Regions from separate parts of the Rhizobium sp. P1_C7 genome, predicted to be linked through region 4. Evidence: predicted binding sites of a transcription regulator. Region 4 holds the regulator's gene; each other region holds the start of a gene.
The links. Region 4 encodes PhoB, which activates phosphate uptake and scavenging genes when phosphate is short. Its sites were predicted from a motif close to TGTCATNNANCTGTCAT; they were not measured.
Positions count from the first base shown of each region.

Region 1 (4,194 bases), on a different contig from region 4:
CGCCCCAGCGGTCATCATCACCGGCATCAATCCGAATTCATCTGGACATGTTTATAACAGCTCAGGATTGGCCCGGCTGCACGTTCAGATGGACCGAATGATTTTAGAGCGATTGGTCGCGGCGGGCAGTCCAATCTTCACTTCAGACCCGATCGTTTCTATCGAAACAGGGATTCCCCTGTGGCAGGAAAGCCTTAGCTCACCACGGATGAGGCGGCCAGCTTCACGCAATGACGAAAAATACGACGGCAACGTAAAGTGCCTTTCGATCCGGTAGAGTTGTTCAAAGAACCTGAGAAGCGCGATCTCCAACTCTCCAACCATTCCGTTTCGCTCCTATCGATGAGGGAGCGTATCTCGCGGCCTCAATCACAAAAGAAAAGGTGGGCTGTTCGTCGCGCTCACGATCAAATGGGAGATGCGGCTGCGCTGGGTCGCGTGGTTTGCGTGCTTGGACCTGAGTCATGGGTGCAGTTAGCCTGCCGTCTACAATTCTTCCCTACCATCGGGCAGCACATGCATCCCTGCGGCGTGAGCAGCATCGACGAATGCCCTGCGGGCTGCTTTCGCGTCGATGTAGAAATCCAAGACTCGAAGAATGGCGCAGGGAAAAGGCAACCCCGCTACTGAACCCGAAACGCGCCGATACAGCCGTCCAGGCTACCGCCCCGTCCCCATAGCGTCTGCGATATCGCAGAAAAAATCAACCACCCGTTACAGCGGGTGGAGGCAATTGATCAATTGATCGATCATTTGACCCGGTCTTCTATCGCCTCATCAACTCCGCGTCTCCATTACGGAGAAACGCACTGGCGGCGCGAGCCGTAGTTTGGCTGAAAGGTGTTGTCGGATGCGCGGTATGAGCGATAACGGCTGTAGCACCAATCGACGTGAGAGCTGCCGTAGGATCGAGCACGTGGCTGCGAGGCGATGATGCCCCCAATGATCGCACCGATCGCGAGGCCACCGATTGCAGCACCTGCTCCGTTGTCATCGTGCCGGTAATATCCACCATCATCGTAGCCATCGCGGTAGTATCGATTGTTGTTGTGGTATCTGTGCTCACCGTAGCGGTAGCGACCGCCACCGCAGCGATAGATATTGCATCCGCTGTACCGGTTGTTGTTCGCACCCGAGTCGCCAAAGCTTCCACGGCCCTGAGCTGAATGCGGATCACTTGAGTTTTCAGCAAAAGACGTCGAGAAACTCGAGAGAACAGTTGCACAAGCCAAAACGATGGTTGCCAGTCTTTTCATTGTCGTACCTTTCGAGGCAAGCCCAATCTGTTACGCATAGACATATAAATCTAACGCAGCGCAAACGCGCATGTTCCATCCAATTGGGGACCACCACGGACAATAAACAGAAAAAGAATCGGCCAAGTCCGATTGTGACACTTTTATTGCACGGGCCGCTATTTTATGAGGGGCAATTAAAGATTATTAAATGGATGGATGGCATGCTCAGCTGGTTTCGCAAACTTCTGCCAAGGGAAGACCGGTTCTTCGACCTCTTCGCGCAGCATTCAAGGACCATCGTCGGTGCCGCCGAAGCTCTGAACGAGCTGCTTGCGGGCAAGGATGCGGAGCGTCATTGCGAGCGCATCGTCGCACTTGAGCACGAGGCGGACGATATAACCCGCGAGGTCCTGCTGGCCGTTCGGCGCAGCTTCATCACGCCGTTCGACCGCGTCGACATCAAGGACCTGATCCAGTCGATGGATGACGCCATCGACATGATGCACAAGACGGTCAAGACGATCCGCCTGTTCGAGCAGAGGGAATTCGATCCCCTGATGCAGGAAATGGGCGTGGCCATCGTTCATGCAGCAAATCTGGTCGCGGAAGCGATCCCGCTACTCGAGCGCATCAACACCAACGCTCCCAGGCTTACGGCGATCGCCGAAGAGGTCACGCGCGTCGAAGGGCGTTCGGATGAGCTGCACGACCGCGGTTTGAAGGAGCTCTTCCTTCGCCATGGCGCGTCGAATGCGATGGCCTATCTCATTGGCAGCGAAATCTACGGCGAACTGGAGAAGGTCGTCGACCGCTTCGAGGACGTCGCCAACGAGATCAGCGGCATCGTGATCGAGAACGTTTGATGGACGCCACCCTCGCCTTCCCTCTGCTCGCTGGACTGATCGCGATCGCGTTGTTCTTCGACTTCCTGAACGGTCTTCACGATGCGGCGAACTCAATCGCGACGATTGTTTCGACCCGCGTCCTTCGCCCGCAATATGCGGTCGTGTGGGCGGCTTTTTTCAACTTCATTGCCTTTCTGTTTTTCGGCCTGCATGTGGCCGAGACACTCGGCACGGGTATCATCGATCCCGACATCGTTTCGCCCCTTGTCATTTTCGCTGCGCTGATGGGCGCAATCGTCTGGAATATCGTCACTTGGCTCTTCGGCATTCCGTCCAGTTCCTCGCATGCGCTTGTGGGCGGTCTTGTCGGCGCGGGACTTGCAAAGGTCGGCTTCAGCTCAATCGTCTGGAGCGGCCTGTTGAAGACGGCCGGTGCAATCGTCATGTCACCGATGATCGGCTTCCTGCTGGCGCTCTTTCTCGTGCTCATCGTTTCCTGGATCTTCTTTCGGCAGACGCCGTTTGCGGTGGACCGCACGTTCCGCATCCTGCAGTTCGTGTCCGCATCGCTCTATTCGCTCGGTCACGGCGGCAACGACGCGCAGAAGACGATGGGGATCATCGCCATTCTACTCTATTCGCAGGGCTATCTTGGCGGCAGTTTCCATGTTCCGCTGTGGGTCGTTTTGTCCTGCCAGTCGGCGATGGCGCTTGGTACGCTGTTCGGCGGCTGGCGTATCGTCCATACAATGGGATCGAAGATCACCCGACTCAATCCGATGCAGGGCTTTTGTGCGGAAACGGGAGGCGCGCTGACGCTCTTCGGCGCGACCTGGCTTGGCATCCCGGTCTCGACCACTCACACCATCACCGGCGCGATCATTGGCGTCGGGGCCGCACGGCGGGTGTCGGCGGTGCGATGGGGACTAGCAGGCAACATCGTCGTCGCCTGGGTGGTCACCCTGCCGGCGGCAGCGCTGATTGCCGCGACGGTCTATTGGGTCGCAGGCTTTTTCGCCTGATCAGGAGGCGGGCTTCCGCCTCCTCTGCCACCACACGGAAAATCGTCGTCTTATGCGGCGCGCGATGTGCAGGTCGTGCGACAGGACCAATATGCCGAGCGGAACCATCCAGAATCCCAGAATCGGCAAAAAACCCAACAAGCCGCCGAACACAAGCAGCCCGCCAATCGACAGGCGGGCCACGCGCGATCGCGGCAACGGGATGCGCGTCGACCCCATGACGATGTGGCCAGTCGAATGATCGATGCCAAAACGCTTGGCGCCTGGTTTCCCGGTGGTATCATGCGTGTCAGTCATCCACAGGAGATGGGGATAAACAGGCTGAATGCAAGCGGATGTCATTTTTTTGAAAAAACCGCTTGGCAAATCGAGCAAGCATTTGTATTAGCCCACTCACACCGCGGCGAGCGGTGATCCCTGGTAGCTCAGCGGTAGAGCATTCGACTGTTAATCGACAGGTCGCCGGTTCGAATCCGGCCCGGGGAGCCAAATTCGAGAGGGTTGCGCCACTAGCGCGACCCTCTTTTCATTTCTGCAATAGAAAAACTTAGGCGCACCGATTGGACTTCGATCGCGCGCCTCGTTTGCTGCTCTGCGATTTTGGCTACATTTCGGCCCGCTGCAGGTGGAGAGCCGGCTGACGGCATCTGCCGCTGATATCACCGCGTGCCGATCGAGGATCGCAAATATTGATGGGCTGGCCCTAGTCCACTCTCATGTTCGCCCTTACAAGATGCAGGAATAGAAAAATCGTCGCACTGTTGTCAGGGCGTTTCGTGTCGATGCATCCTGCGGAAAGCAGGAGGCACGGTCAAAAAACGACGGTTGATCATGCTCTGATACGCGGGTTGGTTACCACCGGACCTGATGCGTCGCGGAGCGTCCTCTGTCTAGTTTGCAGCGTCGGAACATAACCGGCTGTTAGTGGAAGCGAGGGTTTTCCGTATGCCTTCGGCGGGGGCCACCTTGCGGAATTGTTGTGATGTTGTGAGTTTGCGCTCTTAAGAGTGGGCTTAAGAGCGCATTGAGGACTGATGGCACAGGCAATTTTATTGACCGGGCGTGAGCGACGTCGGCGATGGTCCCGAG
Region 1 covers NZ_JBFUAL010000017.1:147,557-151,750, forward strand. Annotated here, with positions in the region: gene AC1D2R_RS23215 (membrane-anchored protein) at 1-277, shown strand, start outside; gene AC1D2R_RS23220 (BA14K family protein) at 795-1,256, opposite strand; gene AC1D2R_RS23225 (DUF47 family protein) at 1,460-2,101, shown strand; gene AC1D2R_RS23230 (inorganic phosphate transporter) at 2,101-3,105, shown strand; gene AC1D2R_RS23235 (hypothetical protein) at 3,106-3,402, opposite strand; tRNA gene AC1D2R_RS23240 (tRNA-Asn) at 3,520-3,594, shown strand; gene tnpA (IS66-like element accessory protein TnpA) at 4,140-4,194, shown strand, end outside.
Region 1: a site for PhoB is predicted at 1,391-1,407, ahead of AC1D2R_RS23225 (DUF47 family protein). Genes of this name have one in related genera too.

Region 2 (4,194 bases), on a different contig from region 4:
GGCTCATATTGTCTGCAGGCATGCTGGAGCTCCGCAGCGGCGCCCGGGTCGAAAACCCGACACCGTGTTCACATCGGAGCTGTCAAGAGGAAACTATGGCTGACCTACGTAACTACCAAGGCCGCGTGCAAACGCAAACCGGCGAGATAATCGATCAGGGCCTCCGCTCGTATATGCTCAAGGTCTACAACCTTATGGCATTGGGCCTGGTGATCACCGGCTTGGCCGCCTACTTCGCCTTCACATTCGCCGTCTCCGACGGCCAACTGACCGCCTTTGGCACCGCCATCTATACCAGCCCGCTCAAGTGGGTGGTAATCCTTGCTCCGCTCGCAATGGTCTTTTTCCTGAGCTTCCGGATCAATAGCATGAGCGTGTCCGCCGCGCAGATGACCTTCTGGGTCTATGCGGCGCTTGTTGGTCTATCGCTGTCGTCGCTGTTCCTGATCTACACGGGTCAGAGCGTCGTGCAGACCTTCTTCGTAACGGCAGCAGCCTTCGGCGGACTGTCGCTCTATGGCTATACGACCAAGCGGGATCTCTCCGCCATGGGCTCCTTCCTGATCATGGGTCTGTTCGGCCTGATCATCGCTTCGATCGTCAACATCTTCCTGGCGTCATCTGCCATGCAGTTTGCGATCTCGGCGATCGGCGTGCTGATTTTTGCAGGTCTTACCGCCTACGATACGCAGCGTATCAAGGAGATGTATTACGTCGCTGACGACGCGACCGTGGCTGGCCGCAAGGCGATCATGGGTGCGCTGACGCTCTATCTCGACTTCATCAACCTCTTCATGTTCCTTCTGCAGTTCATGGGTGACCGCAAGTAAGCGAACGGGTTACTGGAAAAGGCGGCTTCGGCCGCCTTTTTTGTTGCGCGGTTTTTCAGGGAGTGATTTGTGAACCATCGATCGTTCCTCTCATGGCCGGCCTGTTCGAATGCCCATTTCCCTTCGCGACGCCTCCTCCTCGGACGTCGATGCCATCACCGAAATCTACCGCGAATCCGTTCTGAACGGAGTTGCAAGCTACGAAATTACGCCGCCCGTCCGAACTGAAATGGCAAAGCGGTTTTCCGCTGTGATCGATCAGGGCTATCCCTACATCGCCGCAGTCGACGTGGATGGCATGCTGCTGGGTTATGCATATGCGTCGGCCTTCCGCGCGCGCCCCGCCTACCGCTGGATGGTCGAAGACTCGATCTATATGGCGCCGGAAGCGCGTGGGAGAGGCATCGGCAAGCTGCTGCTGGCGGAGCTCGTGGCACGTTGCACGACGCTCGGTTTCCGCCAGATGGTGGCTGTCGTGGGTGGGGCCCATCCGGCGTCGATCGCGCTGCACGCCGCACTGGGTTTCGAGGAGACAGGACGCCTCAAAGGCACCGGCTACAAGCACGGCCGCTGGCTGGATACGATGATGATGCAGCGCTCGCTCGGCGACGGAACGGCGACGGATCCAGACCTGTCGGTCTATCCGGGCACCTTGTTCAAGGGTTGATCGCGTTCACGTCTCGATCAGCTTCAGCGACTTGCTGAATATTTTGAGAACCTGCTGCAGCTCGTGTCCGCGCTTTAGAATGACTCCATGGGTGTTGACCACGGAATAGGCGCCCTGCTTGGCAGCAAGCTTGGGGTTTTTCTCTATGCGGAAGAGCGGCATTTCGCCGGAGCGCTTGAAAACGGAGAAGACGGCCCGGTCCTTCAGATGATCGATTGCGTAGTCCCGCCACTCGCCGTCGCCGACCATGCGGCCATATATCCAGAGGATGGCATCTAGCTCGCGCCTGTGAAAGGTAACCGGAAGCGGATCCTTGCTTTGCTTGTATTCCTTGAGATCCACGACAATGGACGAACTGCTGTTGGCGGACCGGCTTTCGCCATGCCGCAAATCCGGCTGATCTGTCATCAGTCTCCCAGCGCCTCCATTCGTGACAGGAGAATGATAGTTTGCCTTAGCGTTTACAAATTGCAAGCGGGCGATCGGTCACATTAATCATAGTCTGTGCAATCTCCCGCGCGCCGCATTTCAGTCAAAACAGCGCCTCATTTGCAAGGGAAATTCCCCTCGATCGCGCCGCGGACCGAATCGCAAACCGCCGATCTACTGATATTGCGTGCAATCCTTCGCGACTGGAGGAGTATGCGAAAGTTTGGCGCCAGCGCGCCAAAGGGCCCGGCTGGACGTATCGACCTTAACCCCAGCCCCGAATACGATCAGCCGGGCCGCCCCGTTTTTGCACCTGCCGAAGCAGATGAAACCCATCAGATATTCTTGCCTGCCATGACGACCGTCGCGCCGAGTATGGCCGATGGCGTACCATCCTCGGTGGAGGACTGGAGCAGAATCGCACACCCCTCAAGATCCGGCTTCTGCAGGACATTGGCAGGCAGCGTCAAGCTCGTTTCCTTACCGTCCCACATGCCAACGGTTTCAACATCGGCAACGCTGTTGAGATAAGCGATCTTCTGGCCGCTGTTTTCGCCCTTCTCGACGTCGATCACTTTTTCGCGGTTGAAATAGACCATGACAACGTTGGCTTTGCCCGGCCCGGCGCCGATCTTGACCTCGAGTTCATCGCCATTGACCTTCGCGGCAATCGGCACCGTCAGCCCCTTGCCCTCGGTAAGATATCCGTCGATCTTGTTGGTGATGCCGCCAAGGTCCGCGCCCGCCACATGATCTCGGCCGTTGACGACCACCTGCGGCGTGTAGACGTTGCCGCGTCCCATTGTCCGCGCATAGCCATACTGCCGCTCGGTGTTTTCCTTTGAGCTCAGCGTGTCGGCCCAGCCGAGATAGTTCCAGTAGTCAACATGATAGGCGAGAGCAATGACGTCTCCGCGCTCGACAAGCTTGCGAAAAGCCGCATCGGCGGGCGGACAGGAGGAGCAGCCCTGCGACGTGAAGAGTTCGACCACACCTTTCGGCGCCTCCTGGGCAAGCGACGGGCCTGCGAGAGCCATACCTGCAACCAGTGAAATCAAAAACCGCGGGAACATTCACCTTCACCTTTTTCTTCAGCGCCGGCAGCCAACGAGAGGGCCGCCGATACCGATCAATGAACGTAGAGATAGTCTTTCCCCGGCCAAACGAAAAGTCACGAACGGGTGAGACCCAAGCGTCTGAAAGCACCGACGAAACACATCGTCGTGAGCCGCGCGACCAGTGCCTCCCGGCCAAACAAAAACCGCCGGAGATTTCTCTCCGACGGTCACTATCAGTGCAGTCTGTTAACAATCAGGCTGCGAGGTCGCGCAGAACCGTCTGCAGGATGCCGCCGTTGTTGAGGTAGACAACCTCGTCGAGCGTATCGACGCGCGACAGCAGCGGAACGTCCTTCACGGTGCCGTCGCCGTAGGTGATCTTGGCGATCTTCTTCTCGCGCGGCTTGATGTCTTCCAGGCCCTCGATGGTGACGAGTTCGTCGCCCTTGAGGCCGAGCGTTGCCCAAGTCGTACCCTCTTCGAAGACGAAGGGAATGATACCCATGCCGACCAGGTTCGAGCGGTGGATACGCTCGAAGGACTGGGCGATGACGGCCTTGACGCCGAGAAGGTTGGTGCCCTTCGCGGCCCAGTCGCGGGAAGAACCGTTGCCGTATTCGACACCCGCGAAGATGACGAGCGGCACGCCCTCGGCCTTGTACTGCATGGCGGCGTCGTAGATCGATTCCTCTTCCTTCGACGGGTAGTGGATGGTGTAACCACCTTCCTTGCCGTTCGGGCCGAGCATGTGGTTGCGGATGCGGATGTTGGCGAAGGTGCCGCGCATCATGACTTCATGGTTGCCGCGGCGCGTGCCGTACTGGTTGAAGTCAGCAACGCCGACATTGTGTTCGAGCAGGTACGCACCGGCAGGAGACGCCGCCTTGATCGAGCCGGCTGGAGAGATGTGGTCGGTGGTGATCTTGTCGCCGAAGAGGCCGAGAACGCGGGCACCCTTGATGTCGGAAACACCCGAACCCGTCTTGCCCATGCCGACGAAATACGGCGGGTTCTGGACGTAGGTCGAATTGTCGTCCCAGGCATAGGTCTGACCCGGAGGCACCTGAACAGCCTGCCAGTTCTCGTCGCCCTTGAACACGTCGGCGTACTTCGATTCGTAAAGTTCGCGGGTGACGTATTTCAGGATGAATTCCTGAACTTCCTTGGAGGTCGGCCAGATGTCCTTCAGGAACACCGGGTTGCCGTTCAG
Region 2 covers NZ_JBFUAL010000006.1:94,817-99,010, forward strand. Annotated here, with positions in the region: gene AC1D2R_RS11140 (Bax inhibitor-1/YccA family protein) at 96-830, shown strand; gene AC1D2R_RS11145 (N-acetyltransferase family protein) at 940-1,497, shown strand; gene AC1D2R_RS11150 (DUF2794 domain-containing protein) at 1,504-1,905, opposite strand; gene AC1D2R_RS11155 (DUF1223 domain-containing protein) at 2,262-2,999, opposite strand; gene acnA (aconitate hydratase AcnA) at 3,238-4,194, opposite strand, start outside.
Region 2: a site for PhoB is predicted at 1,928-1,944, ahead of AC1D2R_RS11150 (DUF2794 domain-containing protein). Genes of this name have one in related genera too.

Region 3 (4,194 bases), on a different contig from region 4:
CGTCCGATAGCGCCGTTTCGATCTTGTCGTGAAGCTCTCCGATCCTTCTGGCACGGCCCTTTTCCGCCAGTTTGGGGTCCAGCCCATCGTGGAACAAGCGAAAGATCAGCGCGGCTATCGCGGGATACTTGTCCAGAGTGGTTGCGATGTAATCTTGCGAGTAAGCGATGCCTGCCTGCCTGAGGTAACGGGCATAGGCGCGTAGGACGCTTGCCTCACGGGCTGAAAGGCCCGCTGAAACGATCAGGCGGTTGAAATTATCGTTGTCGATGACCCCGCTGAAAGCCGACAGGAAGGCTTCTTCCAGGGCGGCGGCGTGGCGTTCGAGATCGACCTCGCCGTCACCCCGCGCCTCAAGCTCCATATCGTGCAAAACCACCAGCTTTTCGGAGCCGTCGGCGAGCGTCACATCGATGTCGAAGGTTCCTTCGCTGATGACGTTGAAGCCGAGATTCTCCAGCAGCGGCACGCGGCGGGAGAGTGCAAGCTGGTCGGCAGCGTGGAAGATCTTCAGGCAGAGCAGCTGGCGATCGTCCTTGCTGCGCGTATAGAATGCGATGCGGATCTGCTCCCCGGCGGCGCACGCCGAAATGTCATCGAGATCGCCAAAGGTCTCGTCGGGAGAGAAAAGATCCTGAAAGGCGTGACTGACGCGGATGAGCGGCGCCTTTGGTCCGGCGAGTGCTTCGAAGCGGTCGTCCCACCGCGCGGTGATGGCGCGGATCGCCTCTTCCAGCCTTGCCTGGGGCACACGCGGTGTCTTGCCTCCAGAGCGACCGATAATGAAGTGGACGCGTGCTACGCTGCCTTCCGGGAACGCGGGGTAGTAGGCCGACACGCGGCCATCATAGATCGTCTTAAGATAGGTGCCGATCTTCTCACGCACGATGGAGTCGTACTCCTCGCGCGGGACGTAGACGATAACGGATACGAACCGATCGAAGTGATCGATACGGGGCAGAACCCGTACGCGAGGCCTGTCGGTGAGATCATTGATCTGCTCGGCGAAACTAGCCAACAATGTCGTGTCGATTTGAAAGAGATCATCTCGTGGGTAGGATTCAAGCGTATTGTCCAGCATGCGGCCGGAATGGCTCATGGGATCGAAGCCGAAATGCTCCTTGACCTTTTCGATCTTCGAGCGAAGCAGAGGGACGTCGCTGGCCAATGAAGTATACGCGGTCGAGGTAAAGAGACCGACGATACGCAGTTCACCGGTCACGTTGCCACCAGCGTCGAAGCGCTTCACTCCGACGTAGTCCATGTAGGCGCGCCGATGGACCACCGACTTGACGTTGGCTTTGGTGACGATAAGGAAGTCTGGACCATCGAGGAAGGCCAGGATTTCCGGCGTCGTCGTGACTGCATCCCTGCCGGTGCGGAGAACCAGCACATCCGGGTTGGAGAGGATGCCGAGGCCCGCGCCCTTGTCGCGCTCGACCTTGGCGGTCGAGCCCTTGCCTGAGTAAACATATTCACGCATTCCGAGAAATGTAAAATTGGCGTCGCGAAGCCAGGTCAAAAAGGCGATCGCCTCGTCCCGTTCCGCCTTTCGGCGTCCGGCGTTGCGGAAAGATAGCTCGTCGATCGCGGTTCCGAGCTTTTCGAGCATCGGCCCCCAATCGGAAACCGCCAGCCGCACATGTTCGAGAACGATGCCGACGCGCTTGATGAGGTCGGCCGACTGCGCTGCCGTCAGCGGTGCCAGATGCAGCTGGATGTGGCTGACCCGGTTTACCGGTTCGCTCGGCAGATCCGCGGTGTAAAGCTCAGGTGCCCTCCCCCCCGTCATCACGAGGATCGGGTGAACTGCCATATAGAGGTCGCGATAGCTGCTGGTGACCTCGCCCATGACGGACTCATAGAGGAAAGGCATATTGTGGTCGGTCACGGAGAGGATCGAGACCGATACGCCATTCGGCTCGACATTGGCGACGGTCTCTATGCTGACGCGCGGCGTCTTGCCGGTCCAGGCTGCAAGCTCATGCGCGCAATGGACAGCCGAAAGTGCAAGCATTTCCGGCGTATAGAGTTCCAGATCGTCGCCGCTGGCGCGCCCGAAAAGGATTTCCGGATCAAGGTAGCCTTCTCCGGTCGCGGCCGCAATCTTGCTCGCACTTTCGATCTGTTTTTCCCGTCTCGGATTATTTCGGGCAGCCATTGGAGATGTTCCCTCATTCGCTTGCTTTTGGGCAGGTTAGCAGAAGATTCGGCATAAAAATCGCTAAAAGAAGGTCGCTGAAGATAGTTTTCGTGCGTTTTTGCGCGGTCTGGCATCGAATTTGAAAAATTCAGGTGCCGTCCCACACCACCGCTTGTTCTCGCTGGAACTCTGCGGATGCCCTCGTGAAGGACAGTTGACAGCCGAGCTGTAAAAGGAGGATCAACGCAGGATACAATTGGATTGGAACATGATGCAGCAGAACGCAGCAGGGACAGTGATCGTCATATCGAGCCATGTGGTGCGTGGTTCGGTTGGAAACCGCGCGGCGGTCTTTGCACTGGAGACCCTCGGGCATCAGGTTTGGGCGTTGCCCACGATCGTGTTGCCTTGGCATCCCGGGCACGGCCGCTCGACCCGGCTAACCTTCGCCGAAGCTGATTTCGATGCTGCGATCGATGATCTTATCCGCGCGCCATGGATCGGAGAGGTGAAGGCCGTTCTTTCCGGCTATTTCGGCAACGCCGCACAGGCGCGGTCCGTGGGCCGCCTGGTGACGGCCCTGCGGGACCAGAATCCTGAACTCTTTTATGTCTGCGATCCCGTTATGGGTGATCTCGGCGGCCTCTATGTTCCGGAGGCGACGGCCGAGGCGATCCGCGATCATCTGATACCGCTGGCATCGCTGGCAACGCCCAACCGCTACGAGCTTTCGTGGCTTGCGGGAGCGCCGCTCGGCAGCAATGCGTCGATCATGGATGCGGCGCTGTCACTTGGCCCATCCCGCATGTTGGTGACTTCGGCAGTGCCAAGGATGGCCGGCGGCACCGGTAATCTCTATCTTTCCGGGCGCCACGCATTGCTTGCCGAACATCGGGTCATCGACAATCCGCCGAACGGCCTTGGCGACCTTCTGGCCGCCCTCTTTCTCTCGCGGCTGCTTTCCGGCATGGAAGATGAAAAGGCGCTGCAGCTTGCCACGGCCAGCGTCTACGAGGTGCTTGCGCGCGCGGTCAAACGCGGGAGCGATGAATTGACGCTGGCCAGCGACGCATCCAGTCTTTCCACGCCGATGGCGATGGTGCAGATGCGCCATCTGATTCACCCTGCTCAAAGGCGCAGAAACTAGCCTGCATTTCTGCCGCGCCATTCTGCAGTGCGATAGTTGATCTTGTCCGTCTCACGCTGTAATCGAAGAATATGCAGCGTTTTCCAAATACCCTTCTGGACGGTTATCGCAACTTCATGAGCGGTCGCTATGCCGACGCCCGCGATCGATATAGGACGCTGGCGGAAAACGGCCAGAGTCCGAGCACTCTGGTCATTGCTTGTTCCGACTCGCGTGCGGCGCCCGAGCTTATTTTCGATGCCGGACCGGGCGAGCTTTTCGTTATCCGCAATGTTGCCAACATGGTGCCGCCCTACGAGCCGGATGGACATTTTCATTCGACCTCCGCGGCGCTGGAGTTTGCCGTTCAGGTGTTGAAGGTTTCGGATATCGTCGTCATGGGACACGGGCGGTGCGGCGGCATTCGCGCTGCGCTTGACCCGAATGCCGAGCCCCTGTCGCCGGGGGATTTCATTGGCCGCTGGATGTCGCTCGTCAAGCCGGCGGCGGAACAGATCCAGAGCAACGACGTCATGACGCCAGCCGAGCGGCAGACGGCACTCGAGCGTGTTTCAATTCGTAACTCTATCGATAATCTCAGGACATTTCCCGACATCAAGGCGCTGGAAGACGCCGGCAAGATCCACCTTCATGGTTCCTGGTTCGATATATCGACGGGCGAGCTCTGGGTCATGGATGCCGAAACGCGCGATTTTATCCGCCCCGAGATCTAAGCAAAATAAAAACGCCGACGGTACCGTCGGCGCTCTCATAAACCATCTATCCGCCTCAGTTCGCGTCGATCTGCTGACCGATGTAGGCGATCGCCTGCTGGTACACAGTCGCGGCATTCCAGCCGGCGATGGCCGCAAAGTTTGGCTCACCAGGCTGGTAGCCGGCGCCTGGCTGCCAGCCGTGACCCCTG
Region 3 covers NZ_JBFUAL010000006.1:284,404-288,597, reverse strand. Annotated here, with positions in the region: gene AC1D2R_RS12070 (NAD-glutamate dehydrogenase) at 1-2,161, opposite strand, end outside; gene pdxY (pyridoxal kinase PdxY) at 2,415-3,290, shown strand; gene AC1D2R_RS12060 (carbonic anhydrase) at 3,362-4,003, shown strand; gene AC1D2R_RS12055 (lytic murein transglycosylase) at 4,059-4,194, opposite strand, start outside.
Region 3: a site for PhoB is predicted at 2,347-2,363, ahead of AC1D2R_RS12070 (NAD-glutamate dehydrogenase). Genes of this name have one in related genera too.

Region 4 (4,194 bases):
AGCGGGTTGCCGCCATAAGTCGAACCGTGAGTGCCGGCCTTCATGCCCGAGGCTGCCTCGGCCGTGGCAAGGCAGGCGCCGAGAGGGAAGCCGCCGCCGATACCCTTGGCAACCGCCATGATGTCAGGCGCAATGCCGGACCACTCGTGGGCAAACAGCTTGCCGGTGCGGCCGACGCCGGTCTGGACCTCGTCGAGGACGAGCAGCAGGCCGTTCTCGTCGCAGAGCTGGCGCAACGCCCTCATGAACTCGTTGGTCGCCGGACGGACACCGCCCTCGCCCTGAACGGGCTCGATAAGGATAGCCGCCGTTTCGTTGGTGATGGCCGCACGAACGGCTTCGACATCGCCGAACGGAACCTGATCGAAGCCAGGCGCCTTGGGACCGAAGCCTTCGAGATACTTTTCCTGTCCGCCGGCGGCGATCGTCGCCAGCGTGCGGCCGTGGAACGCGCCTTCGAAGGTGATGATATGGAACCGCTCGGGATGACCCTTCGAATATTGGTAGCGGCGCGCGGTCTTGATCGCGCATTCGAGCGCTTCGGCGCCAGAGTTTGTGAAGAACACCTTTTCCGCGAAGGTTGCACTGGTCAAACGCTTGGCCAGCGTTTCCTGGCCGGCGATCTCATAGATATTGGAGAGGTGCCAGACCTTGTCGGCCTGTTCCTTCAGAGCGCCGACGACATGCGGGTGGCCATGGCCGACGGAGGTCACGGCGACGCCCGCACCGAAATCGAGATATCGTTCGCCAGTTTCGGTAATCAGCCACACGCCCTCTCCTCGCTCGAACCGCAACGGGGCACGAGAGTAGGTATCATAAAGCGGCGCGGCTTCAGCCATGGCGCGATCTCCTGTCATTGGCAAACGAGCAACCGGACTCCGGCTAAGAAGCGGGTCCGAAAAATTAAAAATGCCGCCTTTCGGCGGCGAGCAGCACTATTTACTTTTCGCACTGCGATGTCAACAAAACTGAGCTTTTACTGCATGCGTCAAGCTGCCATTCGGGTCACCCTGACCTATCAACAGCTAATGTTGCAGAAATGACTCTCACGCCCAGCAAGTTGGGGAAAACTTGAGATTCGATTCTTCGGGATTCAACCGACTCTTGTCACGGAGTCGGCCTCACACTAGGTTAAAACTCAATTACTAGACTGCATGCGGCGGAACTAGTCACCAACATCGAGCAAGCGTTTGTTGCTTCGGATGCGTCCGAGGCAGCGGTGAAGGATTCTGCCTACACCAACGCAATTAAGGCGGAGACAGGGGCATGAACTGGACAGACGAGCGCGTTGAAAAACTGAAAAAGCTTTGGGCCGAAGGCCTTAGCGCCAGCCAGATCGCAGCACAGCTTGGCGGAGTCAGCCGCAATGCTGTAATCGGCAAGGTCCATCGGCTGTGCCTGCCGGGCCGCGCCAAGGCTGGCGGCACTGCGGCAACCGCGAGAACACCCAAGCGCGCCACATCGGCGCCGCGCGCTCCGAACTACGCATCCCGGATCGCCACCCGCACCGTCACTCGCCAGCAGGGCGCGACGTTGCTGAAGGAAGACATCGAAATCGATGCGATCGAGGAGGTGAGCTACCGTCCTTCTTCAAATGTCGTCCTGCCGATCTCGCGGCGCCTCGGCCTGACGGAACTGACCGAGCGCACCTGCAAGTGGCCGGTCGGCGATCCACTGAAGGACGATTTCCACTTCTGCGGCTGCGAGTCCCCGGACTCCTCGCCCTACTGCACCTACCACCAGCGCATGGCCTACCAACCGGTCAACGAGCGCCGCAGGGCAGCCAACCGCGTCGCCTGATCCGGAAGCCGGATAAACAAACAGAAACGGGCCTTCGCGGGCCCGTTTTTCGTTTGTTGTGGCACTGAAACAGCTCAGACTTCCATGGAGTACCCGGCACCGCGAACGGTGCGGATGACATCCTGCATATTGGAGAAGTTCAACGCCTTGCGCAGGCGGCCGACGTGGACATCGACGGTGCGTTCGTCCACGTAGATGTCATGGCCCCAGACGCCGTCCAGAAGCTGCGAACGCGAGAAAACGCGACCAGGCGAAGCCATCAGGAATTCCAGAAGGCGGAACTCGGTCGGGCCCAGGCGGACTTCGCGGCTCTTACGATGGACACGGTGCGTTTCGCGGTCGAGTTCGATATCGCCGCATTTCAGCAGAGACGACAGAACCTCGGGCTTTGCGCGGCGCAGCATCGCCTTGACGCGAGCAACGAGCTCCGGTGTCGAGAACGGCTTGACGACGTAATCGTCGGCGCCGGTCGAGAGGCCGCGAACGCGCTCATTCTCCTCGCCGCGGGCCGTCAGCATGATAATCGGCAGACGTTCGGTTTCCGGCCGCTGACGCAGCCGCCGGCAAAGCTCGATGCCAGAAACGCCGGGCAGCATCCAATCGAGGATCAGAAGATCGGGCGTTCGCTCCTGAAGCCTGATCTCGGCCTCATCTCCGCGCAGAATGGTATCGACCTCGAAGCCTTCGGCCTCGAGGTTATAGCGAAGAAGCACGCTGAGCGCCTCTTCGTCTTCAACAACTGCAACTCTTGGGATCATTCGTTTCGGTCTCCTGGGGATGCGGTTCCGGAACGGTTATTCCGTGACAGCACCAACGGTGTTGGCGGTGTCGTCCTTCGGACGTTCGCCTTCCGGCTGGGCGCCGGTCGCCATGTAGTAGATGGTTTCGGCAATGTTGGTGGCGTGGTCGCCGATGCGCTCGATGTTCTTGGCGCAGAAAAGGAGATGCGTGCAGCTGGTGATGTTGCGCGGATCTTCCATCATGTAGGTCAGCATCTCGCGGAAGAGCGAGGTGTACATCGCGTCGATTTCCTCGTCGCGCTCGCGGATCGATTTCGCCTTGTCGGCGGCGCGGCTGGTGTAGACGTCGAGCACTTCCTTGAGCTGGACGAGCGCCAGTTCGGAGAGGTGTTCGAGGCCACGGGCAAGCTTGCGCGGAACGCCGCTGCTCTGAACGGCAATGACGCGCTTGGCCGTGTTCTTTCCAAGATCGCCAACGCGCTCCAGGTCGGCCGCGATACGGATCGAGCCCATGATCTCGCGAAGGTCGGCAGCCATCGGCTGGCGACGGGCGATAGTGATGATCGCCTTGTCCCCGATCTCACGCTCCGCGTGATCGAGGATCACGTCGTCGGAGATGACTTTCTGTGCAAGCGACGTATCGCCGTTGACCAGCGCGCGGACGGCGTCCGACACCATCTGCTCGGCGAGGCCGCCCATTTCCGAAATACGGCGGGACAGGAATTTCAGGTCGTCGTCATAGGCGGAGTAGATATGTGTCGATGCCATAGGGCTTATCCTTGAATGTCCTGAGGGTTTCCGACGCCGGCGATCAACCGAAGCGGCCCATGATATAATCCTGGGTGCGCGGGTCGTCCGGGTTGGTGAACATCTTGTCGGTATCGTTTTCCTCAACGAGGTTGCCGAGGTGGAACATGGCGGTGCGCTGCGAAACGCGGGCCGCCTGCTGCATCGAGTGCGTGACGATGACGATCGTGTAGCTCTCGCGCAGTTCGTGGATGAGTTCCTCGACCTTTGCGGTTGCGATCGGGTCCAGCGCCGAGCAGGGCTCGTCCATCAGAATGACCTCCGGGCTGACTGCGATAGCGCGGGCGATGCACAGACGCTGCTGCTGGCCACCGGACAGGCCGGTTCCCGATTCATGCACGCGGTCCTTCACCTCGTTCCAGAGGCCGGCGCGCTGGAGGCTCTGTTCGACGATCTGGTCCATGTCGGACTTGGCCTTGGCGAGACCGTGAATGCGCGGGCCGTAGGCGACATTTTCGTAGATCGTCTTCGGGAACGGGTTTGGCTTCTGGAACACCATGCCGACGCGGGCGCGCAGTTCGACGACGTCGATATCCGGATCGTAGATATCGTCGCCGTCGAGTGTGATCTTGCCGGTGACGCGGCAATTGTCGATCGTGTCGTTCATGCGGTTCAGGCTGCGCAGGAAGGTGGACTTGCCGCAGCCGGACGGGCCGATGAGAGCCGTCACGGTGTTTTCGCGGATGTTCAGCTTGACGTCGAAAAGCGCGCGCTTGTCGCCGTAGTAAACCGAGACGTCCTGGCCGATCATCTTATACGGAATGGTATTCATCTTCTGATCAAGCGCCTTCTCAACTGCTGCTTCCGTCAACATGTTCATGATGTTTACTCCGTTTACCAGCGGCGC
Region 4 covers NZ_JBFUAL010000001.1:469,261-473,454, reverse strand. Annotated here, with positions in the region: gene AC1D2R_RS02370 (acetylornithine transaminase) at 1-839, opposite strand, end outside; gene AC1D2R_RS02365 (GcrA family cell cycle regulator) at 1,267-1,800, shown strand; gene phoB (phosphate regulon transcriptional regulator PhoB) at 1,875-2,558, opposite strand; gene phoU (phosphate signaling complex protein PhoU) at 2,595-3,308, opposite strand; gene pstB (phosphate ABC transporter ATP-binding protein PstB) at 3,352-4,167, opposite strand; gene pstA (phosphate ABC transporter permease PstA) at 4,182-4,194, opposite strand, start outside.